DNA from 2 places in the Streptomyces sp. NPDC048338 genome. Region 1 is predicted to be linked to the other one. Evidence: riboswitches for the same ligand, from Rfam matches in the RefSeq annotation. Region 1 holds a riboswitch; the other holds the start of a gene.
What was found. Region 1 has a riboswitch for thiamine pyrophosphate ahead of ACGFZF_RS19745 (thiamine ABC transporter substrate binding subunit). Riboswitches for the same ligand answer to the same signal wherever they lie in the genome.

Region 2: linked by a shared signal. The riboswitch ahead of thiO (glycine oxidase ThiO) and the one ahead of ACGFZF_RS19745 (thiamine ABC transporter substrate binding subunit) in region 1 are both predicted to bind thiamine pyrophosphate.

The regions. Positions count from the first base shown of each region.
Region 1 covers NZ_JBICYQ010000008.1:100,475-104,673, forward strand. The annotation lists gene ACGFZF_RS19740 (ABC transporter permease) at 1-1,088, opposite strand, end outside; gene ACGFZF_RS19745 (thiamine ABC transporter substrate binding subunit) at 1,142-2,206, opposite strand; TPP riboswitch at 2,311-2,420, opposite strand; gene rlmN (23S rRNA (adenine(2503)-C(2))-methyltransferase RlmN) at 2,450-3,556, opposite strand; gene ACGFZF_RS19755 (class I SAM-dependent methyltransferase) at 3,694-4,199, opposite strand, start outside.
Region 2 covers NZ_JBICYQ010000001.1:362,430-366,628, reverse strand. The annotation lists gene ACGFZF_RS01700 (thiazole synthase) at 1-491, opposite strand, end outside; gene thiS (sulfur carrier protein ThiS) at 495-695, opposite strand; gene thiO (glycine oxidase ThiO) at 692-1,870, opposite strand; TPP riboswitch at 1,868-1,981, opposite strand; gene ACGFZF_RS01685 (NAD(P)/FAD-dependent oxidoreductase) at 2,115-3,278, shown strand; gene ACGFZF_RS01680 (Rv2175c family DNA-binding protein) at 3,425-3,790, shown strand; gene thiE (thiamine phosphate synthase) at 3,878-4,199, shown strand, end outside.

The DNA of each region.
Region 1 (4,199 bases):
CGGCCGGCCCGCCGGGTCAGCGCCGCCGCGGCCAGTCCGCCGATGACGACGGCGATGACGGTGGCGACGACGGCGTACTGGAGGGAGTTCGCGAGGGTGTCCGTCAGCGGGACGAGGAAGGTGCCGAAGGCGTCGACCTCCTGCAGGGCCCGGTAGTAGCCGAACCCGTACCCCTCCGGGGTGTCGAGGGACCGTTCGACGAGGACCGCGAGCGGGAGCACGAGCAGCAGGGCGATCGAGAGCAGGACGGCCCCGAACAGCGTCCACTGGCCGAGGCCCCGGGGGCGTCGCGCGGTCCGCTCGGGGGCGACGAGCCGCAGCGCGGTCTCCCGTCGCCGGACCGTCCGGGCGTGCACGGCGAGGATCGCGCCGACGGCGACGAACTGGACGATCGTGAGCACGGCGGCCGTGCCGAGGTCGAAGCGGTCGACCGTCTGCCGGTAGATCTCCGTCTCCAGGGTGGAGTACGTCGGTCCGCCGAGGATCTGGACGACGGCGAAGGACCCGGCGGTGAAGAGGAACACCATGAGGGCGGCGGCGCCGACCGCCGGGACGAGGGCCGGCAGGGTCACCTTCCGCCAGGCGGTCCAGCGGGAGGCGCCGAGGACCCGGGCGGCCTCCTCCTGCCGCGGGTCGAGCTGGGCCCACAGCCCGCCGACGGTCCGGACGACGACGGCGTAGTTGAAGAAGACGTGGGCCAGGAGGATCGCCCAGACGCCGTTGTCCAGGCGGACGCCCCACAGCTCGTCGAGGAGCCCGCGGCGGCCGACGAGCGCCAGGAAGGCCGTGCCGACCATGACGGTGGGCAGCACGAAGGGGACGGTGACGACGGCGCGCAGGACCCCCTTGCCGGGGAAGTCGAAGCGCGCGAAGACGTACGCGCCGGGCAGCGCGATCAGCAGGGTCAGCGCGGTGGAGGCGAGCGCCTGCCAGAGCGTGAACCACAGCACGTCGAGGATCTCCGGCCGGCCCAGGGTCTGCGCGAACCCGTCGAACCACCGGCCGCCGTCGCCGCCGAGACCGCGCTCGACGATGGAGGCGACGGGCCAGGCGAAGAACAGCCCGAAGAACGCGACGGGCACGGCCATCAGGCCGAGCCGCGCCGCGCTCCCGCGCACGTCCCGCCGCCGGGCTTCGCGGTCTACTTCAGAACGAGCGAGGACCACGACTTGATCCACTCGTCACGGTTCTCCGCGATCTTCTCGGGGGCCATGGTCTGCGGCTTGTCGACGACCACGCCGTGCTTGGTGAAGAGCTCGGGCAGGGTGGCGTCCTCTGCCACCGGGTTCACGAACATCTGCAGCGGCATGTCGTCCTGGAACTTCTTGGAGATCAGGAAGTCGATCAGCAGCTTGCCGCCCTCGGGGTTCCTGGCCCCGTCGAGCAGGCCGGCGAACTCGGTCTGCCGGAAGCAGGTGCCGGTGGAGACGCCGGTGGGGGCGGTCTCCGGCTGCGGCTCGGAGTAGAGCACCTCGACGGGCGGGCTGGAGGCGTAGGAGACGACCAGCGGCCGGTCTCCCTTGGCCTTCCGGCCGCCCGCGGAGCCGGAGAACTCCTGGTTGTAGGCGAGCTCCCAGCTGTCGACGGTCTTGACGCCGTTGGCCTTGAGCTTGGACCAGTAGTCCTGCCAGCCCTGGTCGCCGTACTGGGCGGCGGTGCCGAGCAGGAAGCCGAGGCCCGGGGAGGAGCGCTCGGGGTTCTCGACGACGAGCAGGTCCTTGTAGGCGGGCTTCGCCAGGTCGTCGAAGGTCTGCGGGGGCGCGAGCTTCTTGTCGGCGAAGTACTCCTTGTCGTAGTTGACGCAGATGTCGCCGGAGTCGATCGGGGTGACCCGGTTCTCCTTGTCGAGGCGGAGCGCGGCCGGGACCCGGTCCAGGCCCTTCGCCTCGTAGGGGACGAAGATGCCGTTGTCGAGGGCGCGGGACAGCAGGGTGTTGTCGACGCCGAAGAAGACGTCGCCCTGCGGGCTGCCCTTGGTGAGGATCTCCTTGTTGACGGCCTCGCCGGCGTCGCCGCTCTTGACGACCTGGACCTTGAGGCCGGTCTGGCGGGTGAACTCCGCCAGGACCTCCTTGGAGGCGTTGAAGGAGTCGTGGCTGACGAGCTTCACCGTCTTGGGGGTGCTCGCGGTGTCCTTGCCGTCGGACCCGCCGCAGGCGGCGAGGGTGGTGACGCCGAGCGCGGCGACGAGCGCCGCGGCGGCCATCTTCTTGGTGCTCACTGGATTTCCTCCTGGGTGTGACCAGGAAGAGACGCGGCCCCACCCGCCCGGCCATGGAGTTCCATGGCCGCGCGGGCAGGGCGCAACAGCTCGAGTAACGACCGAACTTCCTACCCAGAATGACCTGGGCGAGGTTCAGAGGGTCTGCGGCCTGACGGTGCCGCACTCTCAGCGCTGTGGCGCTCCCCTGTCGGAATATGCATCTGTGTTCGAGCTCAGGCTACAAGGTCAGCGCTCCGCCGCCGCAAGCTGTCCACAGGCGCCGTCGATCTCCTGGCCACGGGTGTCACGGACGGTGACGGGGACGCCGTGGGACGCGATGGCCTCGACGAACGCCTTCTCGTCCTCGGGCCGGGACGCGGTCCACTTGGATCCGGGCGTCGGGTTCAGCGGGATGAGGTTGACGTGCACCCGCTTGCCCTTGAGGAGCCGGCCGAGCAGGTCGCCCCGCCAGGCCTGGTCGTTGATGTCCCGGATGAGGGCGTACTCGATGGAGATCCGGCGGCCGGACTTCTCCGCGTACTCCCAGGCGGCGTCGAGGACCTCGCGGACCTTCCAGCGGGTGTTGACGGGCACCAGCGTGTCGCGCAGTTCGTCGTCGGGGGCGTGCAGCGAGACGGCGAGACGGCACTTGAAGCCCTCGTCGGCGAACCGCAGCATCGCCGGCACGAGGCCGACGGTGGACACGGTGATGCCGCGCTGCGAGAGCCCGAGGCCGTCCGGCTCGGGGTCGGTGAGGCGGCGGATGGAGCCGACGACGCGCTTGTAGTTCGCGAGCGGCTCGCCCATGCCCATGAAGACGATGTTGGACAGCCGCGCGGGCCCGCCGGGCACCTCGCCGTCACGCAGCGCGCGCATGCCGTCGACGATCTGGTGCACGATCTCGGCGGTCGACAGGTTCCGGTCGAGGCCGGCCTGCCCGGTCGCGCAGAACGGGCAGTTCATCCCGCAGCCGGCCTGCGAGGAGATGCACATGGTGACCCGGTCCGGGTAGCGCATGAGCACGGACTCGACGAGGGTGCCGTCGTGCAGCCGCCACAGCGTCTTGCGGGTGGTGTCGTCGTCGCACGAGATGTGCCGGACCACGGACATCAGGTCGGGCAGCAGCTCCCCCTGCAGCTTCTCGCGGGAGGCCGCCGGGATGTCGGTCCACTCGGCGGGGTCGTGGGCGTACCGCGCGAAGTAGTGCGTGGACAGCTGCTTGGCGCGAAACGGCTTCTCACCGATCGCGGCGACGGCTTCCTTGCGCTCGGCGGGCGTGAGGTCGGCGAGGTGCCGCGGCGGCTTCTTGGCTCCGCGCGGGGCGACGAAAGTGAGTTCTCCGGGCTTGGGCATGGTGCTACCAGTGTCGCAGACGCGGGCACGTGGCCCGGGGCGGAAGCCTGGGGTGGCGGTCGTCCGGGAGCGTTCCTGGTCGCCTTTGGGCACCCCATCGCGGACGAGGACCTGGCCGGCATGCCGCTGCCGACCGCTCAGCGGGCGATCTTTCCGACCAGGATGAACTCGTTGTACGGGAAGACCTTGCCGACGTTCCGCGGGAAGGGGAACGAGTAGGTGCGGTCGACGGTCAGACCGATCTTCTCCGCGTGGCCGCGCAGCCCGTCGAAGTCGACGAAGCGGACGTGGGTGGCGTCGGTCTTGTAGCCGGCCTCCTGGGGACAGATGAGGACCACGGAGCCGCCCGGCTTCACCAGCGGCAGGTACTGCTCCAGGACCGAGTTCCCCAGCGCCTCGTCCATGTGCTCCAGGACATGGGCGCACAGCAGGCTGTCGAAGGAGCCGGGGCCGCAGTCGGGCGCCTCGAAGAGCTCTTCGGAGGTGTAGGCGGTGAGCCCCCGCTCACGGCACGTCCGGACGGACGTGGCGTTGTGGTCGACGCCGACGCTGTCCGGTCCGCAGTTCAGCAGGTTGCGGCCGATGCCGCACCCGACGTCCAGCACACGGCCCAGACCGAGACGCTTCAGGTTCCACCGGTACG
Region 2 (4,199 bases), on a different contig from region 1:
ATCCCGAGCCCGGAGCCGATGGGCGAGCCCAAGGGCATGATCGCCGCGCACCCGACGTCCTCCAGCTTCTTCGCGAGGACCGGATCGTCGTTGGTGTACGGCAGCACCGTGAAGCCGTCGTCGACCAGGGTCTCCGCCGCGTCGAGCAGTTCCACCGCGTCCGGCAGCAGGGTCCGCTCGTCGGCGACGACCTCCAGCTTGATCCAGTCGGTGCCCAGCGCCTCGCGGGCGAGCCGGGCCGTCAGCACGGCCTCTCCCGCGGTGAAGCAGCCCGCCGTGTTGGGCAGGACCCGGATGCCGAGCCGGTCCAGGACGGACAGCACCGAGCCCTGGACCGTCGGGTCGAGCCGCCGCATCGCGACCGTCGTGAGTTCGGTGCCGCTGGCGACCAGCGAGCGCTCCAGCGCGTCGAGGCTGGGCGCCCCGCCCGTGCCCATGATCAGGCGCGAGGTGAACTCCGTGCCGCCGAGGACGAGGAGATCGTCGGACATGGCTCAGCCTCCCTGCACCGCGGTGAGGACCTCGACCCGGTCCCCCTCGCCGAGGACGGTCGCGGACCACCGGCTGCGCGGCACGACCGCCTCGTTGACCGCCGCGGCCACGCCGGCGGGCGCCGTGGTCAGCGTGGCGACCAGGACGTCGAGGGAAAGGGGGCCGGCGAGCACGCGCGGCTCCCCGTTCACGGAGACGTTCATGCGGGCTGCTCCTGACGTGCGTGCACCGGGGGTGCGGGGGAGAAACGGCGGGGGGTGAAGGGGCGCGCCTCGTCCGGCAGCGTGCCGGTGGCCAGGGCCTCGGCCATGACGTCGCCCGTGACGGGGGTGAGCAGCACTCCGTTGCGGTAGTGGCCGGTGGCCAGATGGAGGCCCGGCAGGGCGCTCGGGCCGAGCATCGGCGCGTTGTCCGGCGAGCCGGGGCGCAGACCGGCCCGGGTCTCGGTGAGCGGCAGTTCGGTGATGCCGGGCACCAGCTCGTGGGCGTCGCGCAGCAGCTCGTACACCCCGCCGGCGGTCACCGTCGTGTCCCAGCCCAGCTCCTCGCTGGTCGCGCCGACGACGAGCTCGCCGCTCTCGCGCGGCACCAGGTAGACGTGGCTGCCGCGGACGACGGCACGGACGGTCCGGGACAGGAACGGGGCGTACGCCGGCGGCACGGTGAGCCGCAGCACCTGGCCCTTCACCGGGCGTACGGGCGGCAGGACCTCGTGCGGTACACCGGCCAGCCGGCCGCTGAGGCTGCCGCCGGCCAGCACGACCTGGTCCGCGGGGAGCCCCGTCCCGTCGTCGAGCACCGCGCCCACGGCCCGGTCCCGGGCCACCGTCAGCCGTTCCGCGACGGCCCGGTGGAAGATCACGCCGGCCCGTTCGCAGGCGGTGACCAGTGCGGCGGCGAGCCGGCGCGGATCGACCTGGTGGTCGCCGTCGACCCGCAGCCCGCCCCGCACGCCCGGTGCCAGCATCGGCTCCAGGCGCCGGCAGTCGCGCCCGCTGAGCCACTCCGACTCCAGGCCGCAGCGGGTCTGCAGCGCGTGCAGTTCCCGCAGGTGCGCGCGGTCGTCGGCGTCGAGCGCGACGGCGAGCGTGCCGCAGGCGCGGTAGCCGACATCGTGCCCCGTGGCGTCCTGGAGTTCGGCGACGAACCCCGGATAGCGGCGCGCGGAGGCGAGGTTGAGGCCGAGCAGGGTCTCCTCGCCGTAGTGGAGCTCGGTGACGGCGGCGAGCATGCCCGCCGCCACGGCGGCGGCCCCGCCGCCCGGTTCGGGGTCGACGACGGCGGTGCGCAGTCCGCGCAGCGCGGTCCGCCAGGCCGTGACCAGGCCGATGATTCCGCCCCCGATGACGAGGACGTCCGATCCTGAACGTGGCTGCATGGGCGTCCAGCCCCTCCCTTCGCCGGCATGACCCGGATCAGGTTCGTACGGTCGGAGGCCGTCGCAGCCTCCCTCTCAGCCCGGTGCGTCCGGGCTCCCGCGAGTGCTTTACGTCGGCCAGACTAGCCCCCGCCCCGTTCCGGTCCCAGGGCCCACCCTTACTGACGGGTCGTCAGATGCGTAAGGTGGACGGGTGAGCGAGCAGAAGCAGTCATCGCAGCGTGTGGTCGTCGTGGGTGCCGGAATGGCAGGCGTGCAGACCGCCGTCGCCCTGCGCGAACAGGGCTTCACCGGCCCCGTCACCCTCATCGGCGCCGAGCCGCACCAGCCCTACGACCGGCCGCCGCTCTCCAAGGCGGTCCTCCTCGGCAAGGCCGAGGACTCCGCCTTCGACGTCGACTTCGAGGCGCTCGGCATCGGACTGCGCCTCGGCCTGGACGTGACCGGTCTGCGCGCCGCCGACCACGAGATCGACACCGAGGCCGGCCCCGTCCCGTACGACGTCCTCGTCCTCGCCACCGGGGCCCGGCCCGTCACCCTGCCGGGCACCGAGGGCGTTCCCGGGGTCCACCTGCTGCGCACCCTGGACGACGCCGCCCGCCTCAAGCCCGTCCTGGAGCAGCGGCACGACATCGTGGTCGTCGGCGCGGGCTGGATCGGCGCCGAGTTCGCCACCGCCGCGCGCGAGGCGGGGTGCGCCGTCACGGTCGTCGAGGCCGCCGAGCGGCCGCTGTTCGGGGCGCTGCCCGCCGAGGTCGCCGCGCCCATGGCCGCGTGGTACGCCGAGAGCGGCGCCGAACTCCTCACCCACGCGCGGGTGGCGGCGATCGAACCCGGCCGCGTCGTCCTCGCCGACGGCCGGCACCTGCCCGCCGACGCGGTCGTCGTCGGCATCGGCGCGCGGCCCGCCACCGACTGGCTCGACGGCTCCGGCATCGCCCTCGACGCGGGCGGCTCCGTCACCGCCGACGCGCGGCTGCGCACCTCGCTGCCCGATGTGTACGCCGTCGGCGACTGCGCCTCCTTCCCGTCCGCCCGCTACGGCGAACGGCTCCTGGTCCACCACTGGGACAACGCCCTGCAGGGCCCGCGCACGGTCGCGGCCGACATCGTCGGCGACGCCCCCGAGGACTACGACCCGGTCCCGTACTTCTGGTCCGAGCAGTTCGGCCGCTTCGTGCAGTACGCCGGCCACCACACCGGCGCCGGTGATCTCGTCCGCCGCGGCGACCCGGCCGGCGCCGCCTGGTCCGTGCTCTGGCTGCGCGACGGCGTGCTCGTCGCGCTGCTGGCCGTCGGGCGCCCGCGCGACCTGGCTCAGGGCCGCAAGCTGATCGAGGCGGGCGCCCGGCTCGACCCGGACCGCGCGGCCGACCCGGCCGTCCCCCTGAAGGCGGCGGCGGTCTAGGGGGTGTCTTGCCGATCTTGCCGGCCTCGAATCGGCAAGACACCCCCTAGCGCCCAGTGCCCGGAATTCACCGATCCGGCCCGATCCGGAGGGACTTCCACCGGGCCCGACTACCGGCTGTCAGCCCGGGATGGCAGGCTTGTCCCGTGACCGAGATTGACGCAAAGACCGATGCTCTCGTCCCCGCCTGGCTCTACCTCCCCGACATCGCGGAAATGCTCGACGTCGAGGTGACGCGCGTCCGGCAGCTGGTCAAGGAAGGCCAGCTCATCGCCGTGCGCCGCGGTGAGAACAGGGCGCTCCAGGTGCCTGCCGCCTTCATCCAGGGCGACAAGGTGGTCAAGGGTCTCGCCGGGACCCTGACGCTCCTGAAGGACGACGGCTTCACCGACGAAGAGATGCTGGAGTGGCTCTTCACTCCCGACCCCAGCCTGCCGGGCACGCCCGCGCAGGCCCTCAGCGAGAATCGCGGCACGGAGGTGAAGCGCCGCGCCCAGGCGCTCGCCGTCTGACGCACCGACGACACCACAGGAGGTTCCGTGGGGACCGGGCCGTGCCCGGCCCCCACGGCGCCGCCGCACCGACGGGGGGATCCACCCATGCCCACGCCTCGCGCCCAGCTCGCCGACGCCCGGCTCTACCTGTGCACCGACGCCCGCAGGAGCCAGGGCGACCTGCCCGCGTTCCTCGACGCCGTGCTGTCGTCGGGTGTGGACATCGTGCAGCTGCGCGACAAGGGCATGGAGGCCGGTGAGGAGCTGGAGCACCTCGCCGTGTTCGCCGACGCCTGCCGCCGCCACGGCAAGCTGCTCGCCGTGAACGACCGGGCCGACGTCGCCCACGCCATCGGCTCCGACGTGCTGCACCTGGGGCAGGGCGACCTGCCGGTGCCCGCCGCCCGGGCGATCCTGGGCGACGGCG